DNA from 3 places in the Streptomyces qianjiangensis genome. Region 2 is predicted to be linked to each of the others. Evidence: riboswitches for the same ligand, from Rfam matches in the RefSeq annotation. Region 2 holds a riboswitch; each other region holds the start of a gene.

The links. A riboswitch is a leader RNA that binds a small molecule or an ion and turns the genes downstream of it on or off. The one in region 2 is predicted to bind cyclic di-AMP.
Region 1: another riboswitch for cyclic di-AMP. It lies ahead of N8I87_RS23465 (transglycosylase SLT domain-containing protein); the one in region 2 lies ahead of N8I87_RS30225 (M23 family metallopeptidase).
Region 3: another riboswitch for cyclic di-AMP. It lies ahead of N8I87_RS24530 (C40 family peptidase); the one in region 2 lies ahead of N8I87_RS30225 (M23 family metallopeptidase).

Annotation. Positions count from the first base shown of each region.
Region 1 covers NZ_CP106798.1:5,070,249-5,080,335, reverse strand. Annotated here, with positions in the region: gene N8I87_RS23475 (polyprenyl synthetase family protein) at 1-877, opposite strand, end outside; gene N8I87_RS23470 (CocE/NonD family hydrolase) at 1,139-3,166, shown strand; cyclic di-AMP (ydaO/yuaA leader) riboswitch at 3,428-3,609, shown strand; gene N8I87_RS23465 (transglycosylase SLT domain-containing protein) at 3,615-4,109, shown strand; gene N8I87_RS23460 (HAD family hydrolase) at 4,154-4,960, opposite strand; gene N8I87_RS23455 (hypothetical protein) at 5,123-5,743, shown strand; gene N8I87_RS23450 (FAD-dependent oxidoreductase) at 5,786-6,988, opposite strand; gene N8I87_RS23445 (carboxylate--amine ligase) at 7,057-8,304, opposite strand; gene fahA (fumarylacetoacetase) at 8,537-9,757, shown strand.
Region 2 covers NZ_CP106798.1:6,536,069-6,546,155, reverse strand. Annotated here, with positions in the region: gene N8I87_RS30245 (hypothetical protein) at 1-181, opposite strand, end outside; gene N8I87_RS30240 (bifunctional acetate--CoA ligase family protein/GNAT family N-acetyltransferase) at 200-3,028, opposite strand; gene N8I87_RS30235 (HPr family phosphocarrier protein) at 3,208-3,489, shown strand; gene N8I87_RS30230 (GntR family transcriptional regulator) at 3,656-4,351, opposite strand; gene N8I87_RS30225 (M23 family metallopeptidase) at 4,540-5,295, opposite strand; cyclic di-AMP (ydaO/yuaA leader) riboswitch at 5,308-5,471, opposite strand; gene N8I87_RS30220 (M16 family metallopeptidase) at 5,689-7,077, opposite strand; gene N8I87_RS30215 (M16 family metallopeptidase) at 7,074-8,489, opposite strand; gene N8I87_RS30210 (DNA gyrase/topoisomerase IV subunit A) at 8,831-10,087, shown strand, end outside.
Region 3 covers NZ_CP106798.1:5,281,857-5,291,943, forward strand. Annotated here, with positions in the region: partial or broken gene N8I87_RS24475 (PspC domain-containing protein) at 1-585, opposite strand, end outside; gene N8I87_RS24480 (ATP-binding protein) at 764-2,056, shown strand; gene N8I87_RS24485 (LuxR C-terminal-related transcriptional regulator) at 2,053-2,778, shown strand; gene N8I87_RS24490 (ATP-binding protein) at 2,847-3,113, opposite strand; gene N8I87_RS44445 (Scr1 family TA system antitoxin-like transcriptional regulator) at 3,256-4,005, shown strand; gene N8I87_RS24500 (hypothetical protein) at 4,002-4,265, shown strand; gene N8I87_RS24505 (hypothetical protein) at 4,267-4,440, shown strand; gene N8I87_RS24510 (hypothetical protein) at 4,451-4,585, shown strand; gene N8I87_RS24515 (C40 family peptidase) at 4,643-5,707, opposite strand; gene N8I87_RS24520 (hypothetical protein) at 6,068-6,421, shown strand; gene N8I87_RS24525 (tellurite resistance/C4-dicarboxylate transporter family protein) at 6,428-7,396, opposite strand; gene N8I87_RS24530 (C40 family peptidase) at 7,587-8,801, opposite strand; cyclic di-AMP (ydaO/yuaA leader) riboswitch at 8,810-8,982, opposite strand; gene pcrA (DNA helicase PcrA) at 9,256-10,087, shown strand, end outside.

The DNA.
Region 1 (10,087 bases), 1.5 Mb from region 2:
CCGGATGGTCACGGAGGGCGGCCAGCGCCTCGGCGTGGCGCGCGTCGTCGGTCAGGTCGGAGTCGAGGAGCTCGCACAGCGCGATGTCCTCGGCCAGCCCCAGCCGCGCCGCCCGCTCCCGCAGCCGCAGCACCGGAAGGGTCGGGATGCCCTCGCGCAGATCGGTGCCCGGCGTCTTCCCGGACTCGCGCGAGTCGGACGCGATGTCGAGCACGTCGTCCGCCAGCTGGAAGGCGACACCGAGCCGCTCGCCGTACTGGGTCAGCACATCGACGACCGTCTCGTCGGCCCCCGACATCATCGCCCCGAACCGGCACGACACCGCCACCAGCGAGCCCGTCTTGCCGCCCAGCACGTCCAGGTAGTGCTCGACCGGGTCCCGGCCGTCCGAGGGCCCCGCCGTCTCCAGGATCTGGCCGGTGACGAGCCGCTCGAACGCGAGGGCCTGGACCCGCACGGCCTCGGGACCGAGGTCGGCGAGGATCTGCGAGGCACGGGCGAACAGGAAGTCACCCGTGAGGACGGCGACCGAGTTGCCCCAACGGGTGTTGGCACTGTCGACACCGCGGCGCACCGCGGCCTCGTCCATCACGTCGTCGTGGTACAGCGTGGCGAGGTGCGTCAGCTCGACGACCACGGCCGAGGGCACGACACCCGGCGCGTACGGGTCACCGAACTGGGCCGCGAGCATCACGAGCAGCGGCCGGAACCGCTTCCCGCCCGCCCGCACCAGGTGCTGGGCGGCCTCCGTGATGAACGGGACCTCACTCTTGGTGGCTTCGAGCAAGCCTTCCTCGACAGCCGCCAATCCGGCCTGGACATCGGCTTCCAGAGCCTGGTCCCGCACGCTCAGCCCGAACGGCCCGACGACGGTCACGAGGGGTCTCCTGTCTGCTGGTGTCTGCTGGCGATTACACGGTTTGTCGATAGGTCGCTGCCATCACTCAAGTCAGCGTATCCGGTCAGGTTTCGATCACCGCTAGCGCCCACCGTTACAGCCCAGGCGGTATCGGACCACGACCGGTATGTTTTTGATCAGTCGATATGGATTGTTTTTTATCGACTCACCATGATGTGACATTGCTTGTCCCTATATACCCGCATGTACCCGGTCCGCCAGCGCCACGGGGTCGCCCCCATGCACATCCGTACGTCCTTCCCCTACGAGACCACGCACGACGACATCCGCGTCCCCCTGCCCGACGGGACACGGCTGTACGCGCGCGTATGGCGGCCCCTGACGGACGAACCCGTTCCGGCGCTCCTGGAGTACCTCCCGTACCGCCTGACCGACTGCACCGCGCCCCGCGACGCCCAGCGCCACCCCTGGTACTCGGGCCATGGCTACGCCTCCGTCCGGGTCGACGTCCGCGGGCACGGGAACAGCGAGGGCCGGCCGGCGGACGGCTACTCGGGGACGACGGCGGCCGACGGGGCCGAGGTGGTGAACTGGCTGGCCGCGCAGCCCTGGTGCGACGGCGGCGTGGGCCTGTTCGGCGTGTCCGGGGGCGGCTTCGACTCCCTCCGTGTCGCAGCCCTCGCGCCCGAGCCGCTCAAGGCGGTCGTCACGGTGTGCTCCACGGACGACCACTACGACAACGACGTGCACCGCCTGGGAGGTTCCGTTCTCGCGGCCGGCACGCACGCCCGGTCGGCCGCGCTGCTCGCCTTCGCGTGCCGGCCGCCCGACCCCCGGTACGCCGGTGAGGCCTGGCGGGACATGTGGCTGGAGCGCCTCGAGGCCGTCGGCCCCCTCGCCCACACCTGGCTCGCGCACCCGACCCGCGACGACTACTGGCACCGGGCCTCGGTCCGTGAGGACTACGGCGCGATCAGGGCCGCCGTACTGGCGGTGGGCGGCTGGCACGACCCGTACCACGACACGGTGCTCCGTCTGGTCGAACACCTCCCGCGCGACCGCGTCCGCGGCATCGTCGGCCCCTGGCCGCACGAGTACCCCGACCGCGACCGGCCGCCCGGCCCGGCGATCGGCTTCCTCCAGGAGACCCTGCGCTGGTGGGACCGCTGGCTCAAGGACGGCAGCCCGTCCGACGGCGCCTCCGCCCCGGCGGACCCCCTGGACCGGCCGCTCCTGCGCGCGTACGTCCTCGACTCCCGTCCGCCGGCCACGACCTACGACACCCTTTCCGGCCGCTGGGTCGGCGAGCCGCAGTGGCCCTCACCCCACGTGACGAGCATCACGCACCGGCTCCGGGGCGCCCCCGTTCTCGTGCGGTCCCCGATGCACACCGGCATCGACGCCGGCCGCCTCGTCCCGATCGGGAACGACGCCGACCTGCCGCCCGACCAGCGGGAGGAGGACGCCCGTTCGGTCTGCTTCGAGTTCGCGGTGACGGAGGAGACCTGGGTGCTGGGGCGGCCCGGGGTGCGGCTGCGGCTGACCTCCCGGGTGCCGCGCGGCCAGGTCGTCGCACGGATCTGCGACGTCGCCCCGGACGGCGCCTCGACGCTGGTCGCCCGGGGCGCGCTCAACCTGTCCGCGCGCCACGGCGACGACCGGTCGGTGCCCTGGACGCCGGGCACCACGCAGGACGTGACCTTCGAGCTGAGCGGCATCGGCCATGTCTTCCCGCCCGGCCATCGCATCCGCCTCGCCGTCTCCTCCGTGTACTGGCCCTGGCTCTGGCCCGAGCCGGACTCGGCGGCGGGCTTCACCCTGGACCCGGCGGGCAGTTCGCTCGAACTGCCGGTGCGCGAACGGACGCCGGACCCGACGATCACCTTCGAGGAGCCGGAGCAGGCGGAGCCGCTGGGCAGCAGTTTCCCGCCCACGCTCGACGAACCGCGCCCCGAGCGGCTGGTGGTGCGGGACCTGGCGAAGGGCGAGTGGCGTCTGGAGGTCGACCCGCGCCACGGCGGCACGCGGCAGTACCCCGACGGACTGGAGTGCACCGAGGACGCGCGGGAGACGTACACGATCACCGAGAAGGACCCCCTGTCGGCCCGCACCCACTCGGAGTGGTCGATCCGGCTGCACCGTCCGGAGTCGGCCTGGGACACGACGGTCAGGACCCGGTCGGACATCACCTGTGACGCGGAACACTTCCTCGTCTCCGACGAGGTGATCTGCGCGGAGGGCGGCGAGGTGGTCTTCCACCGGACGTGGGAGAAGCGCGTCCGGCGGAGCCCCGTGAACCCCCTGTGACCTGCATGTCTGATTTGCCGTGAATGTTATTCCGTGAGTTGGGTCACGCCACCTCATGTCGGCTCACATCCACCCAAACACCCGTTTGCCCTTTTCCCACCGGCCAGTTGAGGCTGTGCAACCGCAAAGGATCAAGTGCCCCATACGCCTCACACCAAGGTCAATCGGTGCGTTCTGTGAATCAGGTACTTGTTCCCGACATGTGCTCTCGCATAGCTTCCGGGCCAGTCAGGCGGAACGCCGAATCCTGCCGCCGCCCGACGTAACCCATCGACGAACTCATTCGCGTAGGCAGGAGCGGGGGACCCAGGTAGACCGCCGGACCGGACGACACACGTCGCACGGAACGGCTCGGGGTGAAGTCGCGCAGCCTCAGGGCGGCACGGCCGGGCACCTCCCCGCCCGAACCCGACAGCTCACCTCGCAGGCGACGGAGAGGAAGTCCCCCATGTTCGCTGCCGCTCAGCCCCGCCGCACCAACCGCCTCGTCCGCAAGCTCGCCGTCGTCGGCACCGGCGCCGCGGTGCTCGCCCTCCCGCTCATCGGCGCGACCACGGCCTCGGCCGCCCCCGCCGCCACGCCCGCCGCGGCCGCCACGGCCGAGACGACCCTGGCCGGCTACCCGAACAACCTCGACGGCTGGATCCGTGAGTCCCTCGCCATCATGAAGGAACGGCACATTCCGGGCTCGTACAACGGCATCTACCGCAACATCATGCGTGAGTCGTCGGGCAACCCGCGGGCCATCAACCTGTGGGACTCCAACGCGGCCAAGGGCATCCCGTCCAAGGGCCTGCTCCAGGTCATCGACCCGACGTTCAACGCGTACCACGTGGTCGGGACGTCGTTCGACATCTACGACCCGGTCGCCAACATCACCGCCGCCTGCAACTACGCGGCCGCGCGGTACGGCTCGATGGACAACGTCTTCGGCGCGTACTGACGGACGTTTCGGGGAGTACCGGCGGCCCCCCCGAAACGGGAGAGCTACGCGAAGAGTCTTTCGAGGACGACGGCGATGCCGTCGTCCTCGTTCGACAAGGTGATCTCGTCGGCCACCGCCTTGAGTTCGGGATGGGCGTTGGCCATCGCCACACCGCGGGCGGCCCAGTCGAACATCGGGATGTCGTTGGGCATGTCCCCGAAGGCGATGGCCCGCCGGGCGCTCAGCCCCAGGTGTTCGGCGGCCAGCGCCAGACCGGTCGCCTTCGTGATGCCGCACGGCTGGAGTTCGACGGTCCCCGGCCCGGACATGGTGACCGTCGCCAGCGAACCCACGACATCACGGGCAGTCGCCGCCAACTCGTCGTCGGACAGCGCGTGATGGCGGAGCAGGACCTTGCTGATGGGTTCGCACCACAGATCGTCGCGCCGCTGGACCCGTACGGCGGGCAGGGTGGGGTGCGGCATCAGATACCCCGGCTCGATGAGCGTGAGCCCGTCCACCCCGTCCTGGTCGACGGCCGCGTACACCTGACCCACCTCGGCCTCGATCTTGCCGAGCGCGGTCTCGGCCAACTCCGGGTCCAGGGTGACCGACCACAGCAGACGGTCCGCGCCGGCGTCGTACAACTGCGCGCCCTGTCCGCACACCGCGAGCCCCCTGCTGCCGAGTTCATCGAGCAGCGGCCGTACTCTCGGCGCCGGGCGCCCCGTCACCACGAGGTGCTGCGCACCGGCCCCCACCGTCCGCGCGAGCGCCGCGCGGGAGCGGTCGGAGAGGGTGTCGTCGCCGCGGAGCAGCGTCCCGTCCAGATCGGTGGCGACGAGTGAATAAGCGGGGGGAGCGGCCATGATCAGAGAATACGGACAACATGCCGCCGCGACTCATCCCTGTCCCAGCCGTTGTTCTCAACCCCACGGGGTCCGCGCGGAGATGCTGCCACCGCCCGTCGTCAGTGGTGCGCGTTAGGTTGCTGTCACCGCGCCGAGGGAGCCGAGGAAACGGGGGCGGATGTGGTGACGGACCGGCGGGACGTCTTCCGGAGGTATCTGCGCGAGGCGGCGCCCGCCGTTCTCGCGCGCTTTCCCGAGGAGTCGAGGCCCGAGATCTACGCCCTCTCCTTCCGTATCTGGCGCATCGACTACGACGAGCGCCACCCCTATGTGGCCATCGGCTACAACACCGAGACCCAGTGCGAGCTGGAGAAGCGCCACGGGGACCCCGGTGAGGCCCGCTGGCACTACGCGTGCTGGCTCCTGGACGGATTCGAGATGCTCGGCAACGTCCCCGAGGACCCGGTCGGCGCACCGCTGTACGTCGAGGAGGTCAAGGAACTCGGCCTGTGGTTCGACGGTGACCGGGACGACGACGAGGGGGACCGGGACGACGACGAAGCGGGCGACATCGAGGCCAAGCGCGATCTGCTCGGCCTGCACTTCGCCGACGCCTGTATCGATCTGGCCCGCCATCTGCACGAAAGCGGGGACATCGAGCGGCTCTTCGGCCGTCCGCTGCCCGTCGTCGTCTTCGACATGGACTGCCCCGAATGGGAGATCGAGGCCACCGAGGCGGCCAACCCCCCAGAGCTGATCGAGGAGTTCCTGGCGTGGCAGCGGACGGCCGGGGAGGGGTAGCCGGCCGTCCCTGCCGTCCGCCGCTGCCGTCCGCCGCCGCGCTCAGCCGTGGGCCGCCGCCAGGTGCTTCGCCAGCCGTGGGGAGGCGAACTCGGTGCCGCAGACGAAGCGCATCACCGGGCCGTAGGACCCGGCGGCCGGCAGGCCGGTGAAGTAGAGGCCGGGGACAGAGGAGACAAAGCCGGCACCGAGCTTGGGGGTGCCGCGGCTGACCGCGAGCCGACTGCGGAGCTCATGGCCGAGGAAGTCCATGGCCGCGATGTCCACGCGGTAGCCGGTGGCCGCGATGACATGGTCGGCGGTGAGCCCGCGGGTGGCGCCGGCATGGGTGCGGACCGTGAGGACCGGGCTGCCGTCGGAGACGTCCGCGCCGACCACCCGCTCGACCTCCTCGACCTGCACCTTGCCCTCGAAGCGGTCACGCAGCCACCACGCGCCGAGCGGGCCGAGGACCCGGCGGACCAGATAGTGGCGGGCCTGCGCCGGGAGATAGCGGTAGGGGTGGGGGTAGTAGCTGAGGGCCCACAGGGACCAGGCCCGGCCGAAGGGGGACTCCGGGCGCAGCTTCGGCTGCTTCCAGGGCGGGGCGCCGAAGGCGACCGTGCCGTGGCCGCAGGCGACCACCCGCACCTGTGCGCCCGCCTCCGCCGCCAGGGCGGCCGTCTCCAGCGCGGACTGGCCCGCGCCGATGACGATCAGCTCCTTGCCCTTGAAGGGGCTGAGGTCGTGATGCTGCGAGCTGTGGGACACCGGGCCCGTGGGGGCGGGTCCGTCCGCCGCCGCCTTCGCCAGCTCCGCCGGGAAGTGGGCCAGGCCGGACAGTCCGGTCGCGACCACGACCGCGCGGGCCGCGAACGACTCCCCCGAGTCCAGCTCGAGTTGGAAGCCACCGCCCGTCCCACGGTCCACGGAGAGCACCCGCACCCGCTCCAGTTCGGGCAGGAGAGTGCGCTGGAACCACTCGCCGTAGGAGATGAAGGTCTCGACCGGGATGATGTCCTCGTCGGTCACCAGCCGGCGGATGCCCGCCGCGTCGCAGTAGTCGGCAAGAGTGTGGCCCCGCTGGGGGCAGTCGATGCTGGAGGCTACCGGGGTCGACTTGAGGAACATTCCGGCGGGCATGTGGTCACGCCAGCTCACCATGGGATCGCCGAAGGCGCGCACGGGGATGCCGCGCGCCCGCAGATGGGCGGCGGTGGACAGGCCGAACGGTCCGGCACCGAGGACTGCTACCGGTTGAATCACGAAGTCCCTCCCCAGGACGTCTTTTCGTCACTTCGTGGTCCGGTTCGCACAGTCGGGACGAGGAACGTCTAGCTGCCCGAACCGGTCGTACTGCCACGGCGGTTGGTACGCCACAGCTGATACAGATGCTTCGCGCCCGGTCGCACGAAGCGGGCGAGCATCGTGAAGAAGGGCAGCGGGTCGTCACCCGCGAGCCAGGCCAGCTCCGTCCCGCTCGCCCGCGCCGGCGCGTGCGGCGTCGTATAGCCGCTGCGGCGGTAGGCGAGGAGGGCGGGCAGGTCGATGTTCTCCACGATGTACCGGTGGCCGGCGCGCTGTTCCCCCTCCGGGACGGTGCGCCCGGTCAGATGCAGATGCATGGCGCGTACGACGTCGACTCCCGACTCGTTCTCGAAGAGACGGAACTGGGCGCCCATGCGCGGGTTGAAGTCGAGGAGTTTGTACTGTCCGTCGCGGCGGTCGAAGCGCAGGTCGAGGTCGATGATGCCGCTGAAGCCGATCTGCTTGATGAAACGCGTGGCAAGGTCCGCGAGTTCCGGGTTGTCGACGACATAGGCGTTCGCCGTCATGCCCGCGTGCGGCGGCCATGAGCGCACCTTGACGCCGGTGAACATGGCGAGCGGGGCCGAGTCGGCGTCGAAGCAGGCGTGCACGATCCAGTCCTCGGCCTCCTCCCTCGGCAGGTACTCCTGAAGAATCACTCCGGGGTGTTCGCCCCAGTCGCGGGCGAGCGTGAGCAGGCCCTCGCGGGTGGCGATCCGCGTGGTGCCGTTCACGGCGGGCCGTTTGCGCCGTACGAAGGCCTCCCGGTTCTTGGCCACCACCGGGAAGCGGGCCTTCTCGGCGAAGTCCGCGATCTCGTCGTACGACTGCGGGAAGGACGCCGTCGGGCTGGGGATGCCGTGTTCCACGCACAGTTCGTGCAGCCCCTGCTTGCTGGCCAGGCGGCGCGGCAGGCCGGGGTCGACGGGCGGAAAGAGGAAAGTGTCCTTGAGCGCGTCCTGGTGCTCGGCGATCAGGACGGCGGCCTCTTCGTCGGTGGGGATGAGCACGCTGGGGCGGCCGATGCGGGCGCCGATGCGGAGCAGCCCCTCCACGAGGTGCTCCGGCTCCTCGGCACCGCTCGTCGGCCACACGAACGCGCGTTTGAGATACCGGGAGGAGGCCGCAGGGGTGTAACGGTCCTCGGTGATCGCGTACATGGGGACACCCAGACGGCCCAGGCTGCGGATCGCGCCGACGCCACCGTGGTGCAGCGGGTAGTCGCCGAACTTGACGATCAGGCCCGGCACACTACGGTCCGCCTCGAAAGGCACGCTGACGGCATTCCTGGCCACGGGTCCCCCCACGTGTCCCCCTACGGACCGGATCGACCCCGTCCGTGTCCCCAAAGGACGCTAAGCCGGAATTGGCCCCTCCGACAAGGCCTATTCGGACATTGCGAACTCTTTAGACACTGCCGAAGACGGGTACGCCCCCGTAACGTGTGGCGCGACCACATGGAACGTATGGCCATGCATGGCACGGATGAGAGCGAGGCAGACCCCCATGCCCCCCTTCGACGTCCCCGAGGGCGACCCCTTCGGTCCGCACAACCTTCCGTATGGCGTGTTCTCGCCCGCCGGCAGCCAGGAGCGGACCGTCGGAGTCCGGCTCGGCGACCACGTACTCGACGCCGGCGCGGCGGCGCACGCCCTCGGTTCCCCGTACGCCTCCCTGCTCGCGCAGCCGACCCTCAACCCGCTGCTGGCCGCCGGCCGCACGGCGTGGTCGGACGTCCGGCGCGCGCTGACGGCATGGGTCACGGTGCCCTCGCACCGCGAGACGATCGAACCGCTGTTCCACCCCCTGTCGTCGGTGACTCTGCATCTGCCCTTCCAGGTCGCCGACTACGTCGACTTCTACGCCTCCGAGAACCACGCCCGGAACGTGGGGCAGATCTTCCGCCCCGACGCCGAGGAATCGCTGACCCCCAACTGGAAGCACCTGCCGATCGGCTACCACGGCCGCTCCGGCACGGTCGTGGTGTCGGGGACGGATGTCGTACGGCCCTCCGGTCAGCGCAAGTCGCCGAACGACCCGGCGCCCGTCTTCGGTCCGTCCGTCCGGCTGGACATCGAGGCCGAGGTCGGCTTCGTGGTGGGCGTGCCGTCGGAGAGGGGCAGGCCGGTGGCACTGGGCGACTTCCGGGAGCACGTCTTCGGACTGTGCCTGCTGAACGACTGGTCGGCACGGGACATCCAGGCCTGGGAGTACGTCCCCCTCGGACCGTTCCTCGGCAAGTCCTTCGCCACGTCGGTGTCGGCGTGGATCACCCCGCTGGAGGCGCTGGACGAGGCACGGGTGGCGCCGCCCGAGCGGACATACCCGCTGCTGCCGTATCTGGACGACTGTGCCGAAGCGGTGGAGCCCGGCGGCTACGACCTGCGGATCTCCGTCGCGATCAACGGTCACGTGGTGTCCGAGCCGCCGTTCTCCACCATGTACTGGACCGCCGCGCAGCAGTTGGCGCACATGACGGTGAACGGGGCCTCGCTGCGAACCGGTGACCTGTACGGCTCGGGAACCGTGAGCGGTCCGGTGGAGCGCGAGCGCGGCTCACTCCTGGAGCTGACCTGGAACGGCCGGGACCCCCTCGAACTGCCGGACGGAAAGCGCACATTCCTGGAGGACGGCGACGTGGTGACACTGTCGGCATGGGCACCGGGCGCGGGCGGCCTCCGGGTGGGCCTGGGCGAGGTCGGCGGGCGCGTTGTAGCGAGCAGTTGACACAAGTTCCCCCGGGGTACTGGCCGGCGACGCGCTGACGCCGCCGCCCCGGGGAGCGGCCCCGGCTCGAACTCGCCTCGCTGACCAGGAGGTTCGTTGCGGAGGCGCGGACCATGGGGGCGGACGAGGTGGAGGTTCTGAGCGCTGTGCGAGGGGCGTTGCGGGAGCAAGGGACGGTGGCACGGGGGCAGGTGGAAGTCCGGAGGCGGCGGCGCGGCGGCCGGCGGAAGCCCGGGTGCGGTGGCGGGGGAATCCGGGGTGGCGGATAGCTGTCGACTCCTGACTCCGGGGGGCCGTCACCGTCATACTGTCGGGGCACAGCACAACCCG
Region 2 (10,087 bases):
AGACGGGGTCCTGGAAGCCGAGCGGACAGGACACGAGGGCCGGGGCGACGAAGACCAGCTCCAGGCCGTGGTGGTAGGTGAGGTCGTGACCGGCGGCCAGGCGCAGCTGCCCGGCGTCCCAGACGATCACTTCCCAGTCCCACCAGCTGCCGTCGGGCAGCTCCCGTCCGGCGATCTCCATGCGGTACCCCCTCCCCGCTCAGTAGGCCGGCAGCGTGCGCGGGCCGAGGTCGTCACGGGCGGGCGGCGGCGCGAGCCGCAGGGTGGCGCCGAGGACGCTCACCCCGTGCGGGGCGACGACGACCGGCTCCAGGGTCACGGCGACGACCTCCGGGTGGTCGTCGACCAGTCGGGAGACGCGCAGCAGCAGCTCCTCCAGGGCGGGTGTGTCGACCGGGGTCGACCCGCGCCAGCCGAACAGCAGCGGCGCGGTCCTGATCGACCGCACCAGCGAGGTCGCCTCCCGGTCGGTGACCGGGACCAGCCGGTGGGCCATGTCGCCGAGCAGCTGGGAGGCGGCTCCGGCGAGCCCGAAGGACAGCACGGCCCCGGCCGCCGGGTCGATCACGGCCCGTACGACGGTGTCGACGCCCCGGGGTGCCATCGCCTGTACGACCGGCCGCAGCCCCTCCGGCTTCCCGAACAGCTCTGTCAACTCGGCGTACGCCCGTCGCAGTTGCTCCTCGTCCGCCAGATCGAGCCGGACGCCGCCCAGGTCGGCGCGGTGGCGCAGATGGGGGGCGGTGGCCTTGAGGGCGACCGGGTAGCCGAGGGTCCGGGCGGCCTCGGCGGCGGTGTCGGGGGTGGGGGCGGGCAGTGCGCGGCGGACGTGGATGCCGTACTTCCCGAGCAGCTCGCAGGTGTCCTCCGAGCCGAGCGTGAGTCCCTGTCCGCGCTCGAGCAGCCCGCCGATCAGCTCCGCGGCGCCCTTCTCGTCGATGTCGTCGTACTCGGGGACCCGGCCCGGATCGGCGGTCTCGCGGCGCCACTGCGCGTACTTCACGGCTTCGGCGAGGGCCCGGGCGGCCCGCTCCGCGGCGGGGTAGGCGGGGATCAGGCGGGAGCCGTCCGGGGCGGCGTCCGCCGGAACCGGTGCGGCGCCGGGGGACGGCTGTGCCGCTCCCGCGCCGGGCGTGCGTTCCGTGGGGCGGTTCGGTGCCGTACTGGCCGCGGCCGACAGCGCCTCCGCGAGCCCGCCGAGCTCCACGTGCACGACGAGCGCCGGTTTGGAAGGCGCGGCAGCGGCGGCGGACCGCAGTGCCTCGGCCAGCTCCGCGTCCCCGGGTGACCCCTCCCCGATGGCCGGGATGGCCGTGACGACCACCGCGTCGCACGAGTCATCGGCCAGCGCCTGGGACAGGGCCCGCCGGAAGTCCTCCGCGGTGGCGCCCGTCGTCAGGTCCAGGGGTCGCTGCGGCCGCAGCCCCTCGGAGAGGCACGCGTCGTACGTCAGCTGTCCCAGGGACTCGGAGTTCCCCAGGATCGCCACCCGCGGCCCGCCGGGCAGGGGCTGCCGGGCGAGCAGCAGCCCCGCGTCGACCAGTTCGGTGATCGTGCCGACCCGGATCACCCCGGCCTGCCGCAGCAGCGCGGAGACGGTCTCGTGCGACAACTGCGTGGCCCGGACCGCATGGCCCTGTGGAGCGGACCCGGCCCCCTGCACCACGACCAGCGGCTTGGCGGCGGCCGTCCGCCGGGCGAGGCGGGTGAACTTGCGCGGGTTGCCGATGGATTCCAGGTACATGAGGACGACGTCGGTGTCGGGGTCGTCGTACCAGTACTGGATGACGTCGTTGCCGGAGACGTCGGCGCGGTTGCCGGACGCGACGAAGGTGGACACGCCCGTGACCCCGGTGACCCCGCCGCCGCGCCGGTGCAGCCGGGACAGCAGCGCGATGCCGATCGCCCCGGACTGGGCGAAGAGCCCGATCCGGCCGGGGCGGGGCAGCTCCGGTGCCAGGGACGCGTTGAGCCGCACCTCCTCGGAGGTGTTGATGATCCCGAAGGCGTTGGGCCCGATGATGCGCATGCCGTACGCGCGCGCGTGCCGGACGAGTTCACGCTGCCGCTCACGGCCCTCGGGTCCGCTCTCCGCGTATCCGGCGGAGAGTACGACGAGCCCCTGCACGCCGTGTTCCCCGCACTCGGCGACCACCTCGGGCACGCGCTCGGCCGGTACGGCGACGACCGCGAGGTCGACGGGGCCGTCGATGTCCCGCACCGAGCGGTGGGCGGGCACGCCGTCGATCTCCTTCAACTCGTCCGGGAAGGCCTTGTTCACGGCGTGCAGGCGGCCGGTGAACCCGGCGTCCCGGATGTTGCCGAGGACGCCGCGGCCCACCCCGCCCGGCGTGCGTCCGACGCCGACGACCGCGACGGAGCCGGGCGCGAGGAGCCGCCGTACGGACCGCGCCTCCGCGCGCTGCTCCCGCGCGCGCTGCACGGCGAGCGAGCGGTTCGTGGGTTCGAGGTCGAATTCCAGGCGTACGACGCCGTCCTCGAAGCTGCGTTTCTGGGTGTAGCCGGCGTCCGTGAACACCTTGATCATCTTGGAGTTGGCGGGCAGCACCTCGGCGGCGAACCGGCGGATGCCGCGCTCGCGCGCGACGGCCGCGATGTGTTCGAGGAGGGCGGAGGCGACTCCGCGCCCCTGGTGCGCGTCCTGCACGAGGAAGGCGACCTCGGCCTCGTCGGCGGGGGCGGAGGCGGGCATGCCGCCGGCACCAATGCGGTCATAGCGTACGGTTGCGATGAACTCGCCGCCGATGGTGGCCGCGAGTCCCACCCTGTCCACAAAGTCGTGGTGCGTGAAGCGGTGGACGTCCTTGGCGGACAGTCGTGGGTACGGCGCGAAGAAGCGGTAGTACTTCGACTCGTCCGAGACCTGCTCGTAGAAACTGACCAGGCGGTCGGCGTCATCAACGGTGATGGGCCTGATGCGCGCGGTACCCCCGTCGCGCAGCACTACGTCCGCCTCCCAGTGAGTGGGGTACTCGTGCCGGTCCTGCCGGCCCGCCGAGGTCTGCATGGGCCCCAGAGTACGGCTCGCGTCGGACAACGGCGCGAGGCAGTCTGTGGAGGACGGAAGTCGGATCGAGGCCGAGGTCCGACGTCATCTCCGGAGCGGAGCACAGGCCCGCTCCGGGCATGCTTCACGATATGGGAAACTGGTCTAGACAACCCTGAAACAGTGAAGGGCAGCATCACATGGCTGAGCGCCGCGTCAACGTCGGCTGGGCCGAGGGCCTCCATGCCCGCCCCGCCTCCATCTTCGTCCGGGCCGCCACGGCCTCCGGCATCCCCGTGACGATCGCCAAGGCCGACGGCAACCCCGTCAACGCGGCCTCCATGCTGGCCGTCCTCGGGCTGGGCGCCCAGGGCGGCGAGGAGATCGTTCTCGCTTCCGACGCCGAGGGCGCGGACGCCGCCCTCGACCGTCTCGCGAAGCTCGTCGCCGAGGGCCTCGAGGAACTGCCCGAGACCGTCTGAGCCACCGCGCCGAACGCCGGAGCCGCGTCTGCCCTTTCGGGCGGCGCGGCTTCGCCGTATTCGCACGGAAATTCCGGACGCACGGAAATCAGGGCAGCACGCACAGAAATCAGGGCAGCGGAAATACACCTCCGCCGAATACCCTTCTTTGTATACGGCGCTCGTGTTAATGCCGCAGGCCCGACATGTTTACGGCATGTTGCGAAGTCCTCACACGGTCCGAACGGTCCCCGCCGCCGGGAAAGCGCAATCGGTGCGCGGATGTCGCGCGCTCGGTGTGCAGTGCCGTGATCGCCCGCGCGCGCTCGCCGTCGCCGCGCGCCACCGCGTCCACGATGGCGCCGTGCTCCGTCCAGGACTCCACCGGGTCGGCGGGCGCCTCCACCGTGTACATCCAGGCGATCTTGTGCCGCAGCTGGGTCAGCATCGAGGTCAGCGCGTGACTGCCGCAGGCCTGCGCGAGCGTCTCGTGGAACCAGCCGCCCAGGGAGCGCAGATCCTCGCTGTTGCCCCGCCTGGCTCGCTCCTGGCCCAGCCTCACCAGGCCGCGCAACACCTTGAGATGGGCCTCGGTGCGCCGCTGCGCGGCCCGGGAGGCGCCGAGCGGCTCCAGCAGCATGCGCATCTCCAGCAGATCGGCGGCCTCCTGCTCGGTCGGTTCGGCGACGCACGCGCCCGCGTGCCGCCGGGTCACCACGAAGCCCTCGGCCTCCAGGGTGCGCAGTGCCTCGCGGACGGGGACGCGCGAGACGCCGTAGCGGCGCGCGAGGAGTTCCTCGGTGAGCCGGCCGCCGCGCTCGTAGACACCGGCGACGATGTCGTCCCTGATCGCCGTGCATACCGAGCTCGCCGGAATACGCATGACCGACCTCCGCTTTAATCCCCGTGAAACGTCGCCGCTTGACGTGTGTTCCGTGACTCTATTGCAATCAACGGGAATTTCCGATGGCGTGCCGGAATCCATGGATATTTTTTGGACAGCCAGGCGGCCGAAACGGCGAAAGCCCCGGCTCGGGGAGCCGGGGCTTCGGGAAGCGGTGCGCCGTGCCGTCAGACGTTCACGCCGTGCTTGCGGAGGTAGGCGAGGGGGTCGACGTCCGAGCCGTACTCCGGGGTCGTCCGGGCCTCGAAGTGGAGGTGCGGCCCGGTGACGTTGCCGGTCGCGCCGGAGAGGCCTATCTGCTGGCCGGGCAGGACCTTCTGGCCCACGGAGACGCCGATGGACGACAGATGGCCGTACTGGGTGTACATGCCGTCCGCCATCCGGATCACGATCTGGTTGCCGTACGATCCGCCCCAGCCGGTCGACACGACCGTGCCGGAGCCCACCGCGTGCACGCTGGTGCCGCTGGAAGCGTGGAAGTCGATGCCGGTGTGGGAGCCGGAGGACCACAGGGATCCGCCGGTCTTGTAGCCGGTGGAGACATACGAGTTCGCGATCGGTGTCACGAAGGCGTTGAGCCGCTTGCGCTCGGCCTCGCGGGCGGCGCGCGCCTTGGCCTCGCGCTCCTTCTCCGCCAGCGCGACGGCCTTCTTGCGCGCGGCCTCCTCGGCCGCCTTCTGCTCGGCGGCCTGCTCCTGGGCCGCGGCCTGGGCGTCGATCTGCTCGGCGACCGAGTCGCCCATGGTGATGACCGGCGTGAGACCGGTGTCCGCGGGGGCGGGCTCGGCGGCGAGGGCCGGGGAGGCCGCGAGGGTGCCGATGGCACCGGTGGTGGTGAGGGCCGCGACGCCCGCCGCGCGGGCGGTGGTGCGATGCATCCGGCCGGGACGGCGGTGCTTCCCGGTGGCGCGCGTGAACGCCATGTAGTGGCTGGTCCTTTCCTTCCCTCTCGCCTACCGGGTTAGCTGACGGGTTCGGAGCAGGAAGGTCTCCTACGGACCCCCTCGCGGCACGCGCGGGTGTCCGATTCACCCCAGGGACTGCGTGGGTCCCCGGCTCCCCTGGCTCGCGCCGTACGGGGACTCGGCGATGACTGTCCGGTGCCGCGGGTGCGGCGCACTGCCCGACGAACAGCCTGGACGACGCTATGCGGGCGGTCTTTCGATCCCCAAACCGATCACTGTTTTTGTAGCGCATCCCACAGGGCAGACAGGCAACCTCCACCCCAATTCGGACATCTTGGGGAAAGGTCCGTGGGGTCCTGACGGCCCGTCGGCCGTCAGGACCCCACGCGCAGGACCCACGCGCGCGTGCCCCTACTCGGCGGAGACGACGGTGACTTCGCCGATGCCGAGAGCCTCGACCGGCTCCTTGATCTGGGCGGCGTCGCCCACCAGGACCGTCACCAGACGGTCCACCGGGAAGGCGTTGACCGCCGCGGCGGTGGCCTCCACGGTGCCGGTGGCGGCGAGCTGCCGGTACAGCGTCGCCTGGTAGTCGTCCGGCAGATACTGCTCGACCTGGTCGGCCAGCGTGCTCGCCACGGCTGCCGCGGTCTCGTACTTCAGCGGCGCGACCCCCACGAGGTTCTGCACGGCGACGTCGCGCTCGGCGTCGGTGAGGCCCTCCTCGGCGAGCTTGCGCAGCACCGCCCACAGGTCCTGCAGCGCGGGACCGGTGTTCGGGGTGTCCACCGAGCCACTGATGGCGAGCATCGAGGCACCCGTGCCGTCCGGGGCGGACCTGAGGACCTGCCCGAACGAGCGCACACCGTAGGTGTAGCCCTTCTCCTCGCGCAGGACGCGGTCCAGACGGGAGGTGAGGGTGCCGCCGAGGCAGTACGTGCCGAGCACCTGGGCGGCCCACACGCGGTCGTGCCGGTCCGCGCCGACCCGGCCGATGAGCAGCTGCGTCTGGACGGCTCCGGGTCGATCCACGATGACGACCCGGCCGGTGTCGTCGGCGGTCACCGGCGGCACGGGCCGCGGCTGCGCCGAGGAGCCGCTCCAGGCGCCCAGGGTCTCGCCGAGCAGCGCGTCCAGGTCGATGCCGGTGAGGTCGCCGACGACCACGGCGGTGGCCGTGGCGGGCCGCACGTGCCGGTCGTAGAAGCCGCGGACGGCCGCCGCGTCGATCTTCTCGACCGTCTCCTCGGTGCCCTGGCGCGGGCGCGACATGCGCGCGGTCGCCGGGAACAGCTCCTTCGAGAGCTCCTTGGCGGCACGGCGGGAGGGGTTCGCCAGCTCGTGCGGGATCTCGTCGAGGCGGTTGCGCACCAGCCGCTCCACCTCGCTCTCGTCGAACGCGGGTGCCCTGAGGGCGTCGGCGAGCAGGCCCAGCGCCTTGCCGAGGCGGGAGACGGGGACCTCCAGGCTCAGCCGGACGCCCGGGTGGTCGGCGTGCGCGTCCAGGGTCGCGCCGCAGCGCTCCAGCTCGGCGGCGAACTCCTCGGCGGAGTGCTTGTCGGTGCCTTCGGAGAAGGCGCGCGCCATGATCGTGGCGACGCCGTCGAAACCGGCCGGCTCGGCGTCCAGCGGCGCGTCCAGCAGCACCTCGACGGCGACGACCTGCTGGCCGGGGCGCTGGCAGCGCAGAACGGTCAGGCCGTTCTCCAGCGCGCCACGCTCGGGGGCCGGGAAGGCCCACGGCTTCGCCTCGCCCGCACGGGGCTGGGGGTGGAACTCCATCGCGGCGAGCTCGGTCACTTGGCCGCCTCCTCGTCCTCGTTCTGGTCGGCGGTGGACGCTTCCACGGTGGCTTCCGACTCCGGGTCCTCGGGGAAGTCCTCGTCCTGGGTGTGCTCCGCGGACTCGGCGGAGAGCGGCTCGTAGACGAGCACCGCGCGGTTGTCCGGGCGCAGGCGGGCCTTGGCCACCTCCTGGACCTCCTGCGGCGTCACCTCCAGGACGCGCTGGACGGCGGTCAGGGCGAGCTGCGGGTCGCCGAACAGGACCGCGAACCTGCACAACTCGTCGGCGCGGCCCGCGACCGTGCCGAGCCGGTCCAGCCACTCGCGCTCCAACTGGGCCTGGGCGCGCTCCATTTCCTCGGGGGTGGGACCCTCCTGAGCGAAGCGGGCGAGCTCCTCGTCGATGGCGGTCTCGATGACCGGCACCTCGACGTCACCGGAGGTCTTCACGTCCAGCCAGCCCAGCGAGGGCGCCCCGGCCAGCCGCAGCAGACCGAACCCGGCCGCCACGGCCGTACGGTCGCGGCGCACGAGCCGGTTGTACAGGCGGGAGGACTCGCCGCCGCCCAGGACGGTGAGCGCCAGGTCGGCGGCGTCCGACGCGCGCGTGCCGTCCTGCGGGAGCCGGTAGGCGGCCATCAGCGCGCGGGCCGGGACCTCCTCCACGACGACCTCGCGCAGCTGCTCGCCGATGACCTCCGGCAGCGAGCCGTCGCGGGGCTCGGGCTTGCCGTCGTGCGAGGGGATCGAGCCGAAGTACTTCTCGATCCAGGCCAGGGTCTGCTGCGGGTCGATGTCGCCGACCACGGAGAGCACCGCGTTGTTCGGCGCGTAGTACGTCCGGAAGAACCGGCGCGCGTCCTCCAGCGTGGCCGCGTCCAGGTCGGCCATCGAACCGATCGGCGTGTGGTGGTACGGGTGGCCCTCCGGGTAGGCGAGGGCGGTCAGCTTCTCGAAGGCGGTGCCGTACGGCACGTTGTCGTAGCGCTGCCGGCGCTCGTTCTTGACGACGTCCCGCTGGTTTTCCATGGACTCGTCGTCGAGGGCGGCCAGCAGCGAGCCCATGCGGTCGGCCTCCAGCCAGAGGGCGAGCTCCAGCTGGTGGGCGGGCATGGTCTCGAAGTAGTTGGTGCGCTCGAAGCTGGTGGTGCCGTTGAGCGAGCCGCCGGCGCCCTGCACGAGTTCGAAGTGGCCGTTGCCCTTGACCTGCGCGGAGCCCTGGAACATCAGATGCTCGAAAAGGTGAGCCAGGCCCGTACGGCCCTTGACTTCGTGGCGGGAGCCGACGTCGTACCAGAGGCACACCGCCGCGACCGGGGTCAGGTGGTCCTCGGAGAGCACCACGCGCAGACCGTTGGCCAGGCGGTGCTCGGTCGCTGTCAGGCCCCCGGAGCCTGCCTCGGCCTTGGTCGTGTGACCCATGGGCATGTACGTCCCTTCGATCGCGGACGCGGTCGTGAAACCGCGGCGTTCCTGCCGGTCCTGCCACTGTATGCAAGCGACCGGAGCCTCGGTGAAGTTCCCGCCGGACGTACGCCCACAGCGGATCGCGTAGCCTGCGGGAGTCGTGCCGCGGGGCGGCTCCTCCGGCGCCGCGCGCCACCGGGAAGGGCCACCGGCACCGGGTCCTGGCCCGGCTTGTCAGTACCGCGGTCCACAATGGTCCGATCAGACCCGTTCACGCTTCAGAAAGAGTGAGCCGAAGGGGTGCGTCGACACCGACGTGAGCGACCCGTAGGCGAGCGACCAGAAAAGAGGAGCCGGCAGCGATGGCCCGCCGCAGCACGAAGACCCCGCCGCCCGACGACTCGTACGAGGAGAAGATCCTCGACATCGACGTCGTGGACGAGATGCAGGGCTCCTACCTCGAATACGCGTATTCGGTCATCTACTCGCGTGCCCTGCCGGACGCCCGTGACGGCCTCAAGCCGGTGCACCGCCGGATCGTCTACCAGATGAACGAGATGGGCCTGCGCCCCGACCGCGGCTATGTGAAGTGCGCGCGTGTCGTCGGCGACGTGATGGGCAAGCTCCACCCGCACGGCGACGCGTCGATCTACGACGCCCTGGTGCGCATGGCCCAGCCGTTCTCCATGCGCGTCCCGCTGGTCGACGGACACGGCAACTTCGGCTCGCTGGGCAACGACGACCCGCCGGCCGCCATGCGGTACACCGAGTGCCGGATGGCCGAGGCCACGAGCCTGATGACCGAGTCGATCGACGAGGACACGGTCGACTTCGCCCCCAACTACGACGGCCAGGAGCAGGAACCGGTCGCCCTGCCCGCCGCCTTCCCGAACCTGCTGGTGAACGGCGCTTCGGGCATCGCGGTCGGCATGGCCACGAACATGCCGCCGCACAACCTCGCCGAGGTCGTCGCGGCCGCCCGGCATCTGATCCGCCACCCGAACGCGGACCTGGACACGCTGATGAAGTACGTCCCGGGACCCGACCTGCCCACGGGCGGCCGGATCGTCGGCCTCTCCGGGGTCCGGGACGCGTACGAGACGGGCCGCGGCACGTTCAAGATCCGCGCCACGGTGGCGGTGGAGAGCGTGACGGCGCGCCGTATGGGCCTCGTCGTCACCGAGCTGCCCTTCACGGTCGGCCCGGAGAAGGTCATCACCAAGATCAAGGACCTGGTCAACGCGAAGAAGCTGCAGGGCATCGCGGACGTCAAGGACCTCACGGACCGCGCGCACGGCCTGCGTCTGGTCATCGAGATCAAGAACGGCTTCGTGCCGGAGGCGGTCCTGGAGCAGCTCTACAAGCTGACGGCGATGGAAGAGTCCTTCGGCATCAACAACGTGGCCCTGGTGGACGGCCAGCCGCTCACGCTGGGCCTCAAGGAGCTCCTCGAGGTCTATCTCGACCACCGCTTCGACGTGGTGCGCCGCCGCTCGGAGTACCGCCGCGGCAAGCGCCGCGACCGGCTGCACCTGGTGGAGGGCCTGCTCACCGCCCTCGTCGACATCGACGAGGTCATCCGTCTGATCCGCTCCAGCGAGAACAGCGCGCAGGCGAAG
Region 3 (10,087 bases), 1.3 Mb from region 2:
GCGGTGGGGACCGGCGGTGCCTGGGCCTCCGGCGGGGCGTCGGCCACGGCCTGCGCGGCCAGGGGATCGGGGTCGGGGGCGCCGCGCCGCCGCGACCAGTAACCGGCGCCGGCCAGCAGCAGGGAGAGGACGACGGCGAACGTGAGCACCCCGCCGTTCTTCAGCATCGTCAGGAACACCCCGCAGCCGACCAGCGCGAACAGCACGGCCGCGAGGGCCTGCCCGTCGACCCGCCCGGTCAGCAGCTTGCGGACCTCGTTCTCCTCCTCGTCCGCGTACGGCACGAAGAGCCAGGCGAAGCCGTAGAAGATGAGACCGATCCCGCCCGCCGCGGCGAGCACCGCGAGGGTGATCCGGAATATCACGGGATCCATGTCGGTGTGCCGCCCGAGCCCGGCGCACACCCCCGAGATCATCTTGTACCGCCGGTCGCGGCGGAACCTGCGGGGGGATTCGACGGCACCGCCCTCGCCGGGCGCCGTCACGTCCGCGGCGGGCGCGGCATCCGTCGGCCCGGCGCCCGGGGCGGGGGCGCGGGCCGGGGCCGGGTCCCGGACCCGTCGCGGCGTGCTCGTGATCTGTCATGTGTCCATGGTGACGGGCGTGCCGCCCGGGCGGCAGTCGGAATGACCCTGGGTGAACCCTGATATCGGCCCTGAGACGGTGCGGGGGAGGCGTTCGACGGCCGGACTTTCGAAGATCAGGGGAGTCTCGGGGGTAGACCCTGATGCTCCGCAACTCCGCCCGTGTGACCATCGATGGCATGCCGGAAGCCGCAGCAGCGCCCATCGACGACCCGCGGCCACCGCGCAAGCTCTACCGCAGCAGCGACGGCCGCTGGCTCGGTGGTGTCGCGCGGGGCCTCGCCGGGCACCTCGGGCTGCCCGTGATCTGGGTGCGGCTGGTCTTCGTCGGCCTGCTCATGGCCGACGGCCTCGGCGCGCTGCTGTACGCCGCGTTCTGGTTCTTCGTGCCGCTCGGCGTCGGCGGCGTCGGCGGCCAGAAGCCGCCGTCCCTGGTCAGCACGGAGACCTCGCCGGACGGCCGGCGCAGACTCGTCACCCGCAAACCCGACAAGGGCCAGATCGTCGCGCTGCTCCTCATGGTCGTCGTGGCCATGGTCTTCGTCAGCAACGTCAACCTGGGCAGCGGAGCCAAGGCGTACCTCCTGCCCGCCGTCCTGGTCGGCGCGGGCGTAGCCCTGGTCTGGCGCCAGGCGGACAACGCCCGCCGGGCCCGCTGGGTCGAGGTCGGCAGCCGCCGCCGCACCCTGACCCTGCTGCGCACCGGCGGCGGCGTCCTGCTCGTCACCGCGGGCGTCTCCGGCATCTTCGTCCTGCAGGGCTCCGCCGCCCACCTCGGCTCGGTCCTCCAGGCCGCCCTCGCGGTCCTCGTCGGCATAACGCTGCTCGCCGGGCCGTACCTCGTGCGGATGACCCAGGACCTCTCCGAGGAGCGTCTGATGCGTATCCGCGCCCAGGAGCGCGCCGAGGTCGCCGCCCACGTCCACGACTCGGTGCTGCACACCCTCACCCTGATCCAGCGCAACGCGGATAACGCGAACGAGGTGCGCCGCCTCGCCCGCGCCCAGGAACGCGACCTGCGCACCTGGCTGTACAAACCCGAGGGCACCGGCAAGGACGAGGCCGACGAACCGGACAGCCTCGCCGACGCGGTCCGGCGCAACGCCGCCGAGGTGGAGGACAAGCACGGCGTCCCGATCGAGGTCGTCGTGGTCGGCGACTGCCCCCTCGACGAGCGGATCGCCGCACAGATGCAGGCCGCGCGCGAGGCGATGGTGAACGCCGCCAAGTACGGTGGCGAGGGCGGCGCCGTGCAGGTCTACGCCGAAGTCGAGGGCAGGACGGTCTTCGTGTCCGTCCGTGACCGCGGTCCGGGCTTCGATCTCGATTCGATACCCGCCGACCGCATGGGCGTCAGAGAATCGATCATCGGCCGCATGGAACGCAACGGCGGTACGGCACGGCTGCGGTCGGCGCCGGACGGCGGCACGGAGGTCGAGCTGGAGATGGAGAGGGCGGAGAAGACGTCATGAGCGACGCGACCGAGGCGAACGGCACGGCGGGAGCTGCGGAGGGCGGCGGCGCGGCGGCCGGGCGTCGCGTCCGGGTGGTCCTCGTCGACGACCACCGGATGTTCCGTACGGGCGTCCAGGCCGAGATCGGCCAGACCGAGCAGACCGGCGTCGAGGTCGTCGGCGAGGCCGCGGACGTCGACCAGGCCGTCACGGTGATCACCGCGACCCGGCCCGAGGTGGTGCTCCTCGACGTCCATCTCCCGGGCGGCGGCGGTGTCGAAGTGCTGCGCCGTTGCGCCTCGTTGATGGCCGACACCGAGCGGCCGGTCCGCTTCCTCGCACTGTCCGTGTCGGACGCGGCGGAGGACGTGATCGGTGTGATCCGCGGCGGCGCCCGGGGCTATGTCACCAAGACGATCACCGGCACGGACCTGGTCGACTCCGTCTTCCGTGTCCAGGAGGGCGACGCCGTCTTCTCCCCGCGACTGGCCGGCTTCGTCCTCGATGCCTTCGCCTCCACGGACGCCCCGCCGGTCGACGAGGACCTGGACCGCCTCACCCAGCGGGAGCGGGAGGTGCTGCGGCTGATCGCCCGCGGCTACGCGTACAAGGAGATCGCCAAGCAGCTCTTCATCTCGGTGAAGACGGTCGAGTCCCATGTCTCGGCGGTCCTGAGGAAACTCCAGCTGTCCAACCGGCACGAACTGACCCGGTGGGCGACGGCACGTCGGCTGGTGTGACCATCCGGTAGGCGCGCCTACGATCACACCGTTACGCTGTGCCCGACAGGAGGAGGGCTGCGGGCCGATCAGAGCGAACCAGGAACGGGTGCCGAACGACTCCTGGCCCAGATCTCGCGGCCGGCCGGGACCTCTGCGTGCCGGTACGCGTTCGTCATCAGCTCGCTCAGTAGGAGTTCCGCCGTGTCCGTCACGTCCTGCGGGAGGCCCCAGGACGTCGCCTGTTCGCGGAACAGAGCGCGTGCTCTGCCCACGCTTCGGGCGTGACGCGGCAGGCGCCACTCGATGTCCTTCGGGGCCGCCGTCGTGGGCAGTGGGGGCCACGGGGTGTGCATGCGCCGTTCATCCTTGCATTGATGTTTTGACGTTTGGCGGGATCACGGTCCCGGGTCGCACGTAGCCTCACGAGTAACGGCGGGGGTACGGCTGGTGGTTGTACCCGTCGTGGATTCGGCGGAGGTGTGCGTGTCGACCGAGGTGAACTCCCAGCCGCCGATCGCGTGGCGGTACTGCGGCAGCCAGATCAAGATGTGGCGTGCGGAGGCCGGGATCGGTCGTGAGGCGCTGGCCAAGGAGGTCGGTTACGACTACGAGTACGTCAAGTCGACGGAGAACGGCCACCGTCGGCCAACTCTGCGGCTTCTGCAGATCGCTGACCAGGTGTGCGGGGCGGGCGGGAAGCTCGTCGCGGCCCAGGAGTACCTGAAACCGGAGCCGTTCCCGGCGCGGTCGCAGGAGTTCATGGCGATTGAGGCCGAGGCCATCAGCTTCTCCTGCTACGAGCCGCTGCTCATTCCGGGCTTGTTGCAGACGGAGGAGTACGCGCGAGCCCGTGCCCGGCATGGCGCGCCCCCGCCGTCTCATGCCGGAGTGCACCGAGTGCGGGGTCCCGGGCCGCCCCGCGGCCTTCGTCGGCGGCCTGTGCCGGGGCTGCCGTACCGTCACACAGGACGCCCACGCTCCCTCGACAGCCACCACACACGCAACGAAGCTCGGCGTGGAGATGAACCGCCACACCGCCGTCACCCTCGCTCGCGACGCCCTCGCCGCCCGTCCCCGCGACCGTCGACAACCAGCCAAATTCTGTCCCGTCGGATTCCCGCGGCCGTAGCTCCCCACAGGCTCGTGTCACCCCCACCCCACACATCGCAGAATGGGGAACGGCCGACGGTCATACAGCCGTTGGCCGAGGGGTGGCGCGGGGCACGGGGAGGGGCGCGGACATGACGCGGGGCACCGCCGAGCGGGACGAGATGGAACAGCCGATCATCGACCAGCTGAAGGCGATGGGATGGCGGCACGCCCATGGAACCGACCTCAGCAAGGTGGACCCCGCCGGGGACGAACGGGCGTACAGCGATCTGCTCCTGTTGAAGCGCCTGCGCTCCGCCGTCCGGCGCGTCAACCGGGTGCCCGGTGGCGGGGGTTCCTGGATGACGGACGCGGACGGACGCCGCCATCGACGACCTGCGCCGTACAGCCCGTAACGTGGCCACCACCTCGCTCGTCACGGTCAACGGCGAAGTGACCAGTCGGCTGATCAAGGGAACGCCGGTCACCGGCGACGAGGAGCACCACCACGGCTCGACCGTGCACGCCCAGTTCATCGACTGGAACCTGGAAATTCCCGGCTCACCTGGTCGACTACGTCATCGCCCATGAACTCGCTCACATCAGGATCTCCGGGCACGGAGCGGACTACTGGGCCCTTCTCCGACAGGCCATTTCAGAGTGCGAGGAACGCAAGGAGGAACTGGACGATCTCGGACGCCGACTGTGGCTCGGCGAGGTCCGTGAAAGGCGCTGATGCCCGCCGCGGCCGACCCCGTTGTTCCACACGTCACGCCTTCTCTCTGACGCCTCCTCACACCACCCGCGTCGCCCCCGCGAACGGCATCTCGTCGATCGGGGCCAGGCGTACGGGCGCCGACGGGTTCGGGGCGTGGATCATCTGGCCGTTGCCGACGTAGATGCCTACGTGGCTGATGCCGGAGTAGAAGAAGACCAGGTCGCCGGGCCGGAGTTCGGAGCGGGAGACCCGTCGGCCCGCGTTGATCTGGGCGTAGGTGGTGCGGGGGAGGGAGATGCCGGCGGAGCGGTAGGCGGCCTGGGCGAGGCCCGAGCAGTCGAAGGCGTCGGGGCCGGTCGCGCCCCAGACGTAAGGGCTGCCCAGCTTCTGGTAGGCGTACGAGACGGCCGCCGCGGCGCGGGAGTCGGGGGCCGCGGCGGAGCCGAGGGCGGTCAGGGCGTCCCGTGGGTCCGAGGCCGACCTCGAGGCGTGGCCCGTGGCAGCCGCCGTGTCCGTGACTCGCGCCCGCTCCTGCGGGGTGAGCCGGGACAGCAGCTCTCTCGCCTCGCCGAGCTTCCCGGTGACCGTCTTCTTCTGCCGCTTCAGCTCGGCCTGCCGTGACCTGAGCGACACCAGCTCGACACGGGCGGCGCCGCGCAGCTGCTCGATCTCCCGGAGCTGCTTGCGCACCCGGGTCACTGTCTGGGACTGCCGGTCGCCCGCCCGCTCGGCCAGCGCCGTGCCCTCCAGATACCGGTCGGGATTGCCGGAGAGCATCAGCTGCACCGTGGGATCGAGCCCACCGCTGCGGTACTGCGCCGCCGCGACGGTACCCAGCGCGTCCCGCGCCGAGTTGAGCTTCTGCTCCTTGCGGGCCGCCTCGTCCCGCAGCGACTTCAGCCGCCGCTGCGCCGAATCCGCCTTCTCCTTCGCGCCGTTGTACTTCTCGGTGGCGGCCTCCGCCTCCTGGTACAGCTTGTCGACCTTCGCCTTGACCTGGGCCGGTGTCAGCTGCGGCTCGGCGTGCCCGATCCCCTCGAAGCCCGTTGCCGTGGCCGCGCCCGCCAGGGCGATGGTCACGGCCGTGCGGGCGGTGCTGCCGCCCAGCGAGCGCTGTCGGGGCCTTCGGTGCACTGCCACCTCGACCGTCACGTCCTTCCGTACGACCTGGCCGGCTACGCGTCCGGCGGCGGCCCGCACGGGGGGAGCGGGCCACCGCCGGACCCTTCTCGGCGGAGGCGGCCGGCTGCCGCCCCTGGTCCGGACGGCGGTGGGGAGCCGGTCACCTGGTGGAGGACGCTAAACCTGACCGTGTCGGCTCGGTGACGTCATGTATGGAAGTGCCCGCATCGGGCTTAGCGGTGACCGTATGTGACCGTCATGGGGGTTCGGAGCCGTCGTCTTCACGCAGCGCGATGACCGAAGCGGTGGTTCCGTGGCGCACGGGGGCGGTGGGGTGCTATGAGGCACATATATGCGGGGGCATTAGGCTCCCGCCTCATGCACATACTCATCCATCTCTTCGTCGGCCTGCACATCATCGGCATCGCCGCGCTCCTCGGCGGCTTCCTCACCCAGATGAAGGCGATGGGCAAGGGCACCGCCCGCTTCGTCCCCGCAATGCTGCACGGTGCGCTGACCATGCTGGCCACCGGCGTGATCCTGGTCGGCCTCCACCAGGCCGAGGGCCACGACATCAACGTCGTCAAGATCGGCGCGAAGCTGGCCCTGCTGATCGTGATCCTCGGGCTCGTCTATGTGAAGCGGGACGAGGAGACGGCGGACAAGCGCCTGTTCGGGCTGGTGGGCCTGCTGACCATGACGAACATCTTCATCGCCGTGCTGTGGACGTGACCGGGCTCAGCGCGCGGCCCTGAGCCCGGCGCCGGCCGACCGGACCGCACCGGCGGCGACCGCGAGCCAGACGGCCACGGAGATCCACACCAGCCCCCGTCCGAGCCCTTCCAGCCACGGGATGCCGAGGGCGGCCGCGACCGACAGCGCCGCCGTCGCCGTCATCCCCATCGGGAACACCGTCGACCAGCGGCGCACGTCGAAGCGCAGCCGAGGGCGCACCACCTCGGAGGTCAGCAGTACGACGTAACAGGTCAGATCGAGGACGACCAGGGCGATGACCGTATCGCGCAGGACGCCGAGGTTGTCGTCGTCCCACAGGTACAGCCGCGCGCTGTCGGCGGAGATCAGCTTCGCGGCGGCCAGCGCCGAGATCGCGAGCGCGCCGCCCGCGATCCACTGGTCCCCGGGCCCCTCGATCACCTGCCGCACGTCGAACCGGGCCAGGGCGAACCCGTAGAGCACGAGCCCCAGCCAGAACAGCACGAGCGCCGCGTGCGCGAGCCATGCCGTCGCCTCGGCCGCGGCGAGCGTGGCGCCGAGCACGGCGAGCCCCTGCGTGGCCACGCAGCACAGGAACACCGTGCCCGGCATGCGCCGGTGCAGGTGCCGTACGACGAGCAGGAGCAGCGCCGGCCAGAGCACCGCGCACAGGGCGAGCAGCGCTTCGGCCAGGCCCTGCCGGCCCAGTGCGGAGAGACGGGTGCCCAGCACCGCGGTCGCGGCGACGGCGGTGAGCGCGCCCGGTGTCCGCGCCTCGGCCACCCAGCGTCTGCGCTGCCACAGCAGCCCCACGGCGAAGTCCGCGGCCAGCGCCAGCCAGGCGACCGAAGCCATCGCAAGGGCGATCAGGGACAGGGCCTCGTACCCCGCCAGTTGCAGTCCGACCGACACGATGCCGGTCGCCATCACGGCGGCCCCGGCCGTCGGCGGGCGCCGCTTCCACCAGGCGCGCAGGGGTGAGGAGGCGGGCATGGGCCCGATGCTAAAGAGCCGTGCGCGCCTTGCGAGCGGGGCACGCGCGCGCGTGCCGGGAAAAACGCGCGGGTGCGGGACACGTGGGTGGGGGACAGGGGCGCGTGCGTGCGCGGTCGCGGTTCACCACGGCTGCGGCGCTCGCGTCACCACGGCCGCGGTGCTCGCGCCCCTGCCCCACCGATCTCTCTCACGCCGGCCGTACCACGCTGTGGATGATCGACGCGCCGCCGTAGTAGATCGACTCCTCGCGGACGTAGGCGCCGGGCTTCGGGGCGTGGATCATCATGCCGTTGCCGATGTAGATGCCGACGTGGCTGATGTCGTCGTAGAAGAAGATCAGGTCGCCGGGCTCGGCGTTGGTGAGCGAGACCGTGGTGCCCACGTTGACCTGGTCCCAGGTGGTACGCGGAAGGCTGACGCCCGCGGCCCGCCAGGCAGCCGAGGTGAGGCCGGAGCAGTCGTAGGAGTCGGGGCCGGTGGCGCCCCAGACGTACGGCTTGCCGATCTGGGCGCGGGCGAAGGCGATCGCCTTCGCGGCCTTGGTGGCGTACGAGGAGTCCGAGGACGAGCCGGTCGACCCCGTCGAGGTGGACGAGCCCGAGGAGCCCGAAGAACTGGACGAGCTCGACGAGCTCGAGGCGGCGGCCTTCTTCGCCGCCTCCTCGGCCGCCTGCTTCTTCGCGAGCTCCTCGGCTGCCTGCTTCTTGGCGAGCGCCGCGGCCTGGCGTGCGGCCTCCTCCTGCTTCTGCTTCTCGATCGCGGCGAGCCGGGCCTTCTCCTGTGCCGTCAGCGTGGACAGCAGCTCGCGAGCCGAGGAGAGCTTCTTCTGGACGGTGGCCTTGGCGGTCTTCAGCTCGTTCTGCGACTCGGTCAGCGTCTGGAGGCTCTTGGCGGCCTCCTGCCGCTTCTTCATGGTCGCCGACTGCTGGGTGACGTAGTCGTCGACCGCGCCCTTCTGCCACGAGGTCATCCGGCCCATCAGCTGGGTCTGGTCGAAGTAGTCCTGCGGGGAGTTCGAGAGCAGGAAGGTGGCGGTGTCGGGCGCGGCGGTCCCGGTGCGGTACTGGGCGGCGGCGAACGTACCCAGTTCCTCACGCGCCTTGTTGAGCTTGTCCGTGCGCCGCGCCACGTCGTCCAGCAGGGTGTCGACGGTCTTGCGCTGCTTGCCGGACTTCTCCTTGGCCGCGTTGTACTTCTCGGTCGCCGACTCCGCCTGGCGGTACAGGTCGTCGACCTTCTTCTCGACCTCCTCGATGCTCGGCTTGTCGCCGCCGGGGGAGGGCGTGGCGTTGGCGGTCTGGGAGAGCAGGGCCACGGAGGTGAGCGCGGCGGTGGCGATGGCGGGGGTGCGTATGCCTGCTACTAGGGAACTCGCGGGGCGCGACTTGCGGTGCGACGCCAAGGGAGGCGACTCCTTCCATGTTCCGCCTACCGAGTTAGCTGTCGGGTTCGGGCGGGTGGTTCGGAAGGGTTGCCCTACGGCCGCTTCTCCGGGGGGAGGTTCGGCCGATTCACCCCAAGGTCGGTTGGGTCCCCGGCTCCAGGTGCCGTGGCGGGCACACCGGACTCGGCGGAGGCCGCGCGGCCCGGCGACGTTCGCCGGTGGGGGTCGTACGGCCCGCCCGAGACGGTAGCCAACTGGTGTGGCCCGTGTGAAGGTTGATGGGCGATATGCCCGATACATTTTCGTGACCTGATGCAGAATTCCGCCCGTGTGACAGCATGCCTGCGGAGCGTGAGACAGTTGTCCGGCTCATGCATCGGGAAGATCCCCGCGAGATCCCCCGCGCGCGGGGCCGGTCCCGTTTCCGGGGCGGCGGTCGTTTGTCGGTGGGGCGCCCTAGACTCGGAGAGCGATGAGCAGCCTCTTTGACGACAGCTTCCTGGCGGACCTCCAGACCCCTCACGGGCGCGAGGAGGAGCCTCCGCCGCCGCCCGAGGACGATCACGCTCCGGAGTCGGTTCCGGACGATCTGTTCGGTGGGAAGTTCGACGTGCCGCCGGACCGGGACAACTACTACCGCGACGGCGCCCCGCGCCCGGTGATCGACGCCGCGGCGCTGCTGGAGGGGCTGAACGAGAACCAGCGCGCGGCCGTCGTCCACGCCGGTTCCCCGCTGCTCATCGTGGCCGGCGCCGGATCCGGCAAGACCCGTGTGCTCACGCACCGCATCGCCCACCTGCTGGCCGAGCGGAGCGTGCACCCGGGCCAGATCCTCGCGATCACCTTCACCAACAAGGCCGCGGGCGAGATGAAGGAGCGCGTCGAGCACCTCGTCGGCCCGCGCGCGAAGGCGATGTGGGTGATGACCTTCCACAGCGCGTGTGTGCGCATCCTGCGCCGCGAGAGCAAGAAGCTCGGCTTCACGTCGTCGTTCTCGATCTACGACGCCGCCGACAGCAAGCGTCTGATGGCCCTGGTCTGCCGCGACCTGGAGCTCGATCCCAAGCGCTTCCCGCCGAAGGCCTTCAGCGCCAAGATCTCGAACCTGAAGAACGAGCTGGTCGACGAGGAGGACTTCGCCGCACAGGCCGCCGACGGCTTCGAGAAGACCCTCGCCCAGGCCTACGCGATGTACCAGTCGCGGCTGCGCGAGGCGAACGCCCTCGACTTCGACGACCTGATCATGACGACGGTCAACCTGCTGCGCGCCTTCCCGGACGTCGCCGAGCACTACCGCCGCCGCT